3 regions of the Lysobacter xanthus genome follow, and region 2 is predicted to be linked to each of the others. Evidence: predicted binding sites of a transcription regulator. Region 2 holds the regulator's gene; each other region holds the start of a gene.
The links. The regulator FliA, encoded in region 2, starts transcription of late flagellar genes. The targets are predictions, from matches to a motif close to TAAAGTTTNNCNNNCNNNGGCCGATAA.

Region 1 (3,268 bases), on a different contig from region 2:
GGCCTCGGCGACGTGCACCGGCGCTTCGACCACAGGCGCGGGCTCGGGCTCGATCGCCTCGATCACCAGGTCGCACTGGTCCTCGACCCAGGCGAAGACGTCGTCGATCGCCGCCCGCTTGACCTCGCCGGGCAGCTCGAACGACCAGCCGAGGTACGCGTTGACCGGATCGAGCCCGGCGAACGGCGGCAGCGTGTCGTCGAAGCAGGCGATGTCGCGCGCACCGAGGTCGGCGAGCTCGCGCAGCATGCGCAGCGGGTCGTTGCCGCTCAGGAACAGCGACGGATACGGGCGGAACACGATCCGCCAGCACTCCGGGCCCTCGGCCTTCGGCCTGGAGGCCGCGGCCGGCGCCGCGGCGGGCGGCGCACCGGTGAGCAGGGTGTCGAGCTCGGCCTTGCTGGCGTCGATCGCCGGCTGGTCGAGCGTGCCGCCGCTCTCGGCGTACTGCAGCATGCCGCGCAGCACGTCGCAGGACGTCAGCAGCACGCTGACCGCGGCGCTGTCGAGGTGGCGCTTGCCGGCGCGGGCCTCGTCCAGCAGCGTCTCCATCACGTGGGTGAAGTCGCTGATGAAGCGGAAGCCGAACGTGCCGGCGCCGCCCTTGATCGAGTGGGCGGCGCGGAAGATGGCGTTGATGGTGTCGGCGTCGGAGCGGCCCGCCTCCATGCCGAGCAGGCCGGACTCCATCGTGTCGAGGCCTTCGCGGCTCTCCTCGAAGAAGGCCGCGTGGAACCGGCTCATGTCCATCATGGCGCGGCGCTCCCGTGGATCAGCCGAGGACCTTGCGGACGGTCGCCAGCAGCTGTTCCGGGTCGAACGGCTTCACCAGCCAGCCGGTCGCGCCCGCGGCGCGGCCTTCCTGCTTCTTCTCGGGGCCGGATTCGGTGGTGAGCATCAGCAGCGGGGTGAAGCGGTAGTCGGGCAGCTGGCGCAGGTTGCGGATCAGCTCGATGCCGTCCATCCGCGGCATGTTGACGTCGGTGACGACCGCATCGAAGCGGCGGGTCTTCGCGATGTCGAGCGCGGCCTGGCCGTCCTCGGCCTCGCTCACGTTGTAGCCGCCCGACGACAGCGCGAACGCGACCATCTGCCGCATGGAAGTGGAATCGTCGACGATCAGCAGTTGCGCGCTCACGCAATATCTCCATGTACAGCTTGAGTGTTTTCGACGCCGAGGCTCACCGCCAGCGCGAGCTGTCGCGCGGCGTTGACCAGGGCAGGGGAAGCGAGGGTGACCTGCGTGCGGCGCCCGGCCCCGGCGCGGTCGCGCACGAAGGCGTGCAGCAGCTGCAGGCCGGCGGCATGCACGCGCTGCACCTGGTCGGCGACGAGCGATACGGGCTCGTCGTCCTCGAGATGGGGCAGCAGCACCTGCTGCAATTCGCCCACGTGCTCGATGCCGAGGTCGGATTGGAGGCTCAGTTCGGTCATGACGCGCCTCGCCGCGGAAAGGGTTACGACCGGTTTAACGGCGGCCGCCGGGGCGACTTGAGGCCCGGCGGGGGCGGGGTGGGCGCGACGGCGTTCGCAGTTCGGGCGCGCGACCGCCCGCCGCCGGGGCGGTGTGCGCCACGATTCCGGATGCAAACGGGGATACCGCTCAGTCGAACAGTGCGTCCGCGTCGAGCAGCACGGTCGGCGCGTCGCCCACGCGGGCCACGCCGAGGGTCGGGCCGGGATCGGCGCCGTGCAGCGGCGGCTCGACGTGCTCGCGCTCGAGCGAGACCACGTCCTCCACGCGGGTGACCAGCACGCCGATCAACTCGTCGTCGCGTTCGATCACCACCACGCGCGACTGGTCGTCCGCGTTCACGGCCCCCACGTCGAGCCACAGGCCCAGGTCGAACACCGGCACGATCCGGCCGCGCAGGTTCATGACGCCGAGCACCGCATGGGCCGCACCGCGCATCCCGACCACAGGCGCGACGCGCACCACTTCCTGCACGCGGAGCAGCTCGAAGGCATAGGAATCGCGGCCGACGCCGACGCGCAGCCAGCGATTGCCGCCGGTGGCGGTGCGTGCGCGACCGGTGGGCGCCGGCGGCACGCGCGGGATCGGTGCGATCGACGCCACCGGCTCGAAGCCCGACAGCCGCGGCAATGCGGTGGCGGGTTCCGGCGCGGGCGCAGGCTCCGCGCGCGGCGCCTCCACCGTGGGCATCGGCGGGGCCGCGAGCGGCGCCGCGACGACGGGCGCCGACATCGGTTCGGGTTCGGGATGCGCCACGGGCGCGCCGAGCAGTTCATCGAGATAGGCGTCGATCGTGGCCATGGTCACGCGGCTTCGCATTCGAGGGAAAGGGGATCGAGCAGCCACTGCAGCGCGTCGCGGTAGGCATCGGCGCCGCGACAGGCCAGTCGCGGCCCGGTCGCAACCGCGGACGCTTCGCGCAGGCGGGTGTCGAGCGGGATGGGGTCGGGGCTCACCTGGCCGCCGTACGTCTCGCGCAGCTGCTCCAGGCTCTGCTGGCCCGAGCGCGTGCGCTTGTCGTGGAGCGTCGGCACGATCGCGCGCGGCAACGGGCGCCGCCGCGAGCGCTCGACCATGTCGGCGGTGCGCAGCATGTCGCGCAGGCCGTGCAGGGCGAGCGGGTCGGTCTGCGTCGGCGCGACGAGCCGATCCGCCGCAGCGAGCGCGTTGACCATCAGGATCCCGAGCGTGGGCGGGCAGTCGAGCAGCGCGTAGTCGTAGGTGCCGGCGGCAGCCTGCAGCGCGCGGCCGAGCGCGAGGCCCAGGCCCGGCTGCGTCGCGCCGCGGCGCTCCAGCGTGGCGAGCGCCGGCTGTGCGGGGCACAGCCACAGGCGTTCGACCGGCGTCGGCCGCGCGAGATCGGCGAGCGTCTGCGCGGCGTCGGTGAACAGCTCGTACGACCCCCGCGGCGGCGGATCGACCGGCACGCCGAAGGCGTGCGAGAGCGAGGCGTGCGGGTCGAGATCGACCAGCAGCACGCGCTGCCCGGCATCGACGAGGCCGCGCGCGAGGCAGAGCGTCGTCGTGGTCTTGCCGACGCCGCCCTTCTGGTTCGCGATCGCCCAGGTCTGCATCAGCCGGCCCTCGCCGCCTGCGGCGACGCGGCCGACGCGACGTGCGCGACGGCGTCGGTGCCGCGGCCGGCGGGCAGGATCACCAGCATCACGCGCCGGTTGGCATTGCGACCTTCGGCGGTGGTGTTGTCGGCGACCGGCTGGAACTCGCCGTACCCCGTGAGCGACAGGCGCGCCGGCGCGATGCCCGCGTCGACCATCACGTGCAGCACGCTGGCGG
Region 2 (3,268 bases):
GCGCTCGACCAGCTCGTCGACTACCCGCTCGTGCTCGTCGACACCGCCGGCTACGCCGCGCGCGACAAGGCGCTGCTCGGCCAGGTCACCTGGCTGCGCGCCACGCGCAACCTGCGTTCGCTGCTCGTTCTGCCGGCCAACCTGCAGCCGCAGGACATGGCCGAGGCCGTTCGCCGCTACCGCATGGCGCAGCCGGAAGCCGTCGTGCTCACCAAGCTCGACGAGACCGGCCGCCTCGGCAGCGCGATCTCCGTCGCGATCAAGCATGGCCTGCCCCTTGCATACACCACGGCAGGCCAGCAGGTGCCCGCCGACCTCGAGGCCGCGGACGCGTCCCGCCTCGTGCTCCAGATCGAAAAACTCCGTCGCGCCGCCGACAACCCGCTCGCCACCGAGGAACGCCATGTCGTCGCCTAACCCCATCGCTTCCACCGCGCACGTCGCTGCGAACGAGCCGGGCCCGGTGCGCGTCATCGCCGTCGCCAGCGGCAAGGGCGGCGTCGGCAAGACCTCGGTGAGCGTCAACCTCTCGATGGCGCTGCAGAACGCCGGCCAGCGCGTGCTGCTGCTCGACACCGACCTCGGCCTCGCCAACGTCGACGTGATGCTCGGCCTCTCGCCGCGCTTCACCCTCGCCGACGTCTTCGCCGGCCGCTGCGAGCTCGCCGACACGCTGCTCGAAGGCCCGAACGGCCTGCTGGTGGTGCCCGCCGCGAGCGGCAAGCGCCACATGACCGAACTAACCCCGGCGCAGCACGTCGGCCTCGTGCACGCCTTCAGCCAGCTCGAGATGCCGATCGACGTGATGGTCATCGACAACGCCGCCGGCATCTCCGACAGCGTGCTGACCTTCTGCCAGGCCGCGCAGGACGTGATCGTGGTGGTCTGCGACGAACCCGCGTCAGTCACCGACGCCTATGCGCTGATCAAGGTGCTCACCCGCGAGCGCGGCGTGACCCGCGTGCAGGTGCTCGCCAACCAGGTCGGTCATCCGAGCGAGGGCCGCCAGCTGTTCGAGAAGCTCGAGCGGGTGACGTCGAAGTTCCTCGACGTCACGCTCAACTACCTCGGCGCGATCCCGCGCGACGAATGGCTGCGCCGCGCGATCCAACGCCAGGAAGCGGTGGTCGACGCCTTCCCGGCCGCGCCCGCCTCGATGGCCTTCCGCGAGATCGCCAAGCGCGCGGAGAAGTGGCAGACGCCGGCGGGCCCGCGCGGCCACGTCGAATTCTTCATGGAACGCCTGATCCCGACGGCGCGGAGCGCGACCGCATGAACATGACCGCGACGGCCGTCAAGGCCAATGTCTACAAGCAGACGCGCACCGCCAGCGCCGACTTCGATGCCAATGCCGTCGTCGTCAAGCACGGCGAGCTCGTGCGCCGCATCGCCCACCACCTCGCCGCGCGGCTGCCCGCGAGCGTGGAGGTGGACGACCTGATCCAGGCCGGCATGCTCGGCCTGATCGAGGCGGCGAAGAACTTCCAGGCCGACCAGGGCGCGGCGTTCGAGACGTATGCCTCGATCCGCATCCGCGGCGCGATGATCGACGAGATCCGGCGCGGCGACTGGGTGCCGCGCAGCGTGCACCGCCGCTACCGCGACGTGGTCGCCGCGACGCGCCAGGTCGAGCAGGCCAACGGCCGCGCGGCGAACTCGGCGGAGATCGCCAGCGTGCTCGGCGTCTCGCTCGAGGACTACCACCACATGCTCGAGGACGCCTCGCGCGGCCAGCTGCTCTCGCTCGACGAGCAGATGGACGACTTCGACGGCGAACCGCGACTGGCCGCGAGCTGCAACGTCACGCCCGCGCGCGAACTCGAACACACGGTCTTCCGGCAGGCGCTCGGCGAGGCGATCGGCAACCTGCCCGAGCGCGAGCAGCTGGTGCTGTCGCTGTACTACGAGCAGGAGATGAATCTGCGCGAGATCGGCGCGGTGCTCGGCATCAGCGAATCGCGCGTCTGCCAGATCCACGGCCAGGCCGTGCTGCGCCTGCGCGGCCGGCTGGGCGACTGGCGGGAAACCGCCGTGGAGCATGTCGAGGTGTAAGCCCGCGGCGGCCGGTCGTGGTGCCGGGTGCGTCGCGGCGGCCGGTGTGGAGGGCTGTTCCGTGCCGCGCTGCACGCAACGGCCGCGCCCAAGCGGCCGACATGCCCGTTTCCTCCCGCGTTGCGACGCGTCGCGGACATTCGCCGACCCATTCGTCCGCGCCGCCTCAAGAACCCCCTTTCCCCGCCGTTAGTCGGTCAAGGACCGCCCGGAACCCGTCCATGGACAAGAACATCAAGATCCTCATCGTCGACGACTTCTCGACGATGCGCCGCATCGTCAAGAACCTGCTCAACGACCTCGGCTTCTTCGACACCACCGAGGCCGAGGATGGCAACAGCGCGCTCGTGGAGCTGCGCAAGGCCAAGTTCGACCTCGTCATCACCGACTGGAACATGCCGGGCATGCCGGGCATCGACCTGCTCAAGGCGATCCGCGCCGACGACGTGCTCAAGACGATCCCCGTGCTGATGGTGACCGCCGAGTCCAAGCGCGAGCAGATCATCGAGGCCGCGCAGGCGGGCGTGAACGGCTACGTCATCAAGCCCTTCACCGCCGGCACGCTCGGCGACAAGCTCGGCAAGATCTTCGAGCGCATCGGGGCCGCCGCATGAGCGCCGCGCCGGGCATCGGCGAGCCCGAACGCAGCGCGGTGATCGCCAAGCTGCAGGCGGCGCTGTGGGCGCTCGAGCACGACGATCACGACGCCTGGCGCGCCAACGTCGACGAACTCATCCAGTGGCGCACGCAGCCGCTGGTGCAGGGCTTCGTGCGCCTCGCGCGCGAGCTCACCGCCGCGCTCGGCGACGGCAGCGGCAGTGCGGCATCCCTGCCGGAAGCCTGCTCGCGCCTCGAGCACGTCGTGCAGCTGACCGAATCCTCGAGCATGCGCACGCTCGACCTGATCGACGAATGCGGCCGCCTGCTCGCGCAGCTTCCGCCGCCGCAGGACGAGGCGCAGCGCGAGGCCGTCGCCGGCCTGCGCGCACGGTTCTCCGAGATGTCGCTGGCGCAGGGCTACCAGGACCTCACCGGGCAGATCATCGTCCGCGTGGTCGAACTGGTGCGCGCGGTGCATGCCGGGCTGGGCGACATCGTCGGCCCGTCCGAGCCGCTGCAGCTCCACAACAACCGCGGCCACGGCCCGGCGGTGGCCGGCGTCGACGCCGCCCCGGCGACGCAGGACAACGCCGACGAGCTGCTGTCCGCGCTCGGG
Region 3 (3,268 bases), on a different contig from region 2:
CAGCATGCCGCCCTTGACCGCGTCCATGGCCTCCGTGATGCGCGCCTTCTGGCCCGGATAGCGCTCCATGTCCTGCGACAGGTCGCCGCGGGCGTACTGCGCGACGAGGTCGATCACCTTCGTCTCGACTTCGATGTGCGAGGCGACCAGCGTGTTCAGGTCATCGGCCATCACGCCGTACGAGCCCGGGAACTGGTCGGCGTCGATGCGGTGGTCGATGTTGCCGGCCTGGTGCTCGGTGAACATGTCCTGCTGCGCGCGGGCAAAGCCGCGCAGGGCGCCGACCGCGTTCTCGATGCCGTCGCCGATCACGCGCAGCTCGTCCTGGCTGGTGACGCCGACCTTGTCGGGGAACTGGCCCGCGGCCAGCAGCTCGGCGGCATTCTTGATCTTCGCGAGCGAGGAGCGCGTGCTGCGGCTGAAGCCGAGGAAGAGGTAGGCGGACAGGCCGAGCGACAGCAGCACGATGACCATCACGAGGTAGGCCTGCCGCTGCAGGCTGCTGACCTGCTGCTTCGCCGCGTGGTCGAGTGCATTGCTCATCGCGTCGGCCGCTTCGCCGACCGCCTTGCGCATCGCGTTGTTCTGCGCCGCCATCAGCGGCAGCGGCATGTCCTGGGTTTCCGCGTCGATCACGCGCGTCTGCACGAAGGCACGGTGCGCCTTGATCGCGTCGATCGCCTTGGTCATGCCCGCGTCGATGCGGCCGGCCACGGCCGGGTCGTGCTTGCGGATCTGCGCTAGGTCCAGCTTGATGCGGTCGAGGAGGAAGTCGACCATGCTGCTCGATGCGGCGAAGTCGGCGCGGTCGTCGGCCCAGATCGACTGCTCGCCGAGCACGTGCGTCGCCGTCGTGCCGTAGGTCGAGCTGGAATTGCTGAGCAGCGGCAACCATTCGGCCACCAGGCGGCCCACGTAGTACTCGGTCGGATCGGAGGCGACGTCCACGCCGCCGACGGCCGCGAGTTCCTTGGTGAGCAGGCGCATCTGGCGCAGGGCCTCGTCGTGCGCGGCCACCATCTTGACGGCATCGGCCTGCGGGGCCAGCGCCCTCGACCACGCCGACTTGGCGGCGGCGAGCGTCGAATCGAGCGCGGTGCCGCCCGCGTAATCGTCCTGCCAGGCATCGGTGACGGCCCAGGCCTTGTCGACGCGCGTCTTGACCTCGTCGACGGCGCCCGGCGCGGGCGGCATCTTGTAGAGCGCCCGCATCATGAGGCCGCGGTGCGACTGCATCGCGATCATCGCGTCGTTCAGCACGCGCAGCGGCTGCGACGTCGAGCCCGCGAGCTTGGCGGCGGAGATCTGCTGCTGCGTCGAGTGGGCGATGACGCCGCTGAGCACCGCGCAGGTCAGCACGAACGTCGCACCGATCACGACCGCCTTCTGCGTGAAGCGCAGTCGCGACATCAGGCGCGTCGCGGGAGCGAGGACGCGGTCGGCAAGGGAATGGTTCTTGGAGCGCATGACAGCCTCGGGCGAAGACCCTTCATGGGTCGACTGTGCAATTCATCGGCGCCCGGCGAGCGAACTTTAGGCGCGGCCGCCCGAAAGGCCACGCCCGCGGCGCAATGGGACGCCGGTCCAGCGTGATCTGCGACCGCGGTCAAGGAAGCTGAACGCCGCCGCCCCTGGCGGATCGACGGCCATCAAGAACCCGGCGTTCGCGCCGATTCGAACCCCACGGCGCCACTGGGTGCGCTGCGTAAATGTCGTGAGGAGACAACGATGAGCCGTTCCTTCGTGTGCGCGATCGCGCTGGCGTTCGGCGCCGTGCTGCCGGTCCAGGCGGCCGACCTGAAGCCCGTCAAGCGCGTGGAGCCGACCTATCCGCCGGAAGCGGCCCGCGCCGGCACGACCGGCTACGTCGAGGTCGAGTTCGAAGTGGATCCGGCCGGCAAGGTGGCCGCCGTGTCCGTCGTCAGCGCCAAGCCGACGCGTACGTTCGAGCAGGCCGCCGTCCGCGCGGTCAAGCAGTGGACGTTCGAGCCCGGCGGTGGCAAGGGCAAGGTCCGCCTGAACTTCTCGCTGTAACCGGCGAGCGCGCCGCCCGGTGCGGCGATCCTCGTTCCGACGTCCGTCGTCGGGCGATGCACCGCAGTACGCCGACGGCCGCGCAAGCGGCCGTTTTCGTTGCGGGCGCGAAAAGGGCCGCCCTTGGGCGGCCCTCGTCGTTCATGCGGCGTGGATCAGCGCAGCGGCGGGGTGCGCTGCGTCGTGCCCGGCTGGCGCTGCGCGTTCCGCGCGGTCAGCTGTTCGACATCGACGTCCTGGCGACGCACGGTGTCCTCGATCGTCTCGGTGCGCACCTGCGCCTCCTTGCCGACCGCCACTTCCTCGACGACGCGCGCCTGCTTGGCGACCACGGCTTCCTCGCCACGCTCGCGGATCTCGAACTCGCGATCGCCGAGGTCGATCGAGTCGATCTCGCCCGCCTGCAGCACGCGGTCGACCGGACGACGCTCGACGATGGCGCGCTCCTGGCACAGCTGCAGCTGCTCCTGCACCGGACGTTCGGTCACGAACTGGCGCACGCGCACGCCGCCGGTCTCGACCGCGCGCTTGCCGACCTGCAGCTCTTCCTGCACGACCTTCAGCGTGTCGCCGCGGGTGCCCTGCGTGGTGCGCGTGGTGTCGGACTGCAGCGAAGCACCGCGGGTCTGGCCGCCCGACTGGCGGGCACGCTCGTCGACGTCGACCGCACCCGCGCTCTCGAGCAGCTGGGTGACGCGGCTCGCGTCGCTGTCGTCCGGCAGCGTCACGGTCAGCATGGCCGAACCCTGGCGCACGGCCTGCGAGTAGTTGTCGGCTGTGGTGTCGTTGTCGTCCAAGCCGAACAGGCGCGAGAAGAAGCCACGGTGCTCGCCGGCGTCGGAACCGGACACCGTCGTCTCGGTGGTGGTGGTCGCGGTGAGCGACTCGTTGTTGGCGAGGTGGACGGCGCCACGCTCCACGCCCTCGCGAAGCAGCAGGTCGCGGGCGCGCTCGGCGTCGGCGAGGGAATCGAACATTCCGACCAGGGTGGTGGCCATGGGGTGTATCTCCTTGCGGTGGGGGAAGGGTGCCCTTGCAGGCGGTGGAATCAATGCGGGGGTGAAGCGGCCGGTGGATCGCGCTCCACGTGGACGTCCTGACGGCGCAGCAGCACGGGCTGCGCGCTCTGCACGGTGTCGATGCGACGGCGGATATGGAGTTCTTCCTTCAGCACGAGCTGGCGCTGCACGACGATGACTTCCTCGTGCACGGGGACGATGGTGACGTCGCCCTC

Region 1: ACY35P_RS04250 (STAS domain-containing protein) is a predicted target of FliA. The motif match lies at 1,469-1,495, and genes of this name have one in related genera.
Region 3: ACY35P_RS04285 (methyl-accepting chemotaxis protein) is a predicted target of FliA. The motif match lies at 1,510-1,536, and genes of this name have one in related genera.

Annotation. Positions count from the first base shown of each region.
Region 1 covers NZ_BAAGAB020000008.1:2,373-5,640, reverse strand. Annotated here, with positions in the region: gene ACY35P_RS04260 (chemotaxis protein CheA) at 1-753, opposite strand, end outside; gene ACY35P_RS04255 (response regulator) at 773-1,138, opposite strand; gene ACY35P_RS04250 (STAS domain-containing protein) at 1,135-1,434, opposite strand; gene ACY35P_RS04245 (chemotaxis protein CheW) at 1,604-2,275, opposite strand; gene ACY35P_RS04240 (ParA family protein) at 2,278-3,048, opposite strand; gene motD (flagellar motor protein MotD) at 3,048-3,268, opposite strand, start outside.
Region 2 covers NZ_BAAGAB020000058.1:10,629-13,896, forward strand. Annotated here, with positions in the region: gene ACY35P_RS12305 (AAA family ATPase) at 1-417, shown strand, start outside; gene ACY35P_RS12310 (MinD/ParA family protein) at 404-1,276, shown strand; gene ACY35P_RS12315 (RNA polymerase sigma factor FliA) at 1,273-2,052, shown strand; gene ACY35P_RS12320 (chemotaxis response regulator CheY) at 2,274-2,666, shown strand; gene ACY35P_RS12325 (protein phosphatase CheZ) at 2,663-3,268, shown strand, end outside.
Region 3 covers NZ_BAAGAB020000008.1:7,807-11,074, reverse strand. Annotated here, with positions in the region: gene ACY35P_RS04285 (methyl-accepting chemotaxis protein) at 1-1,467, opposite strand, end outside; gene ACY35P_RS04280 (energy transducer TonB) at 1,729-2,034, shown strand; gene ACY35P_RS04275 (YsnF/AvaK domain-containing protein) at 2,190-3,032, opposite strand; gene ACY35P_RS04270 (YsnF/AvaK domain-containing protein) at 3,083-3,268, opposite strand, start outside.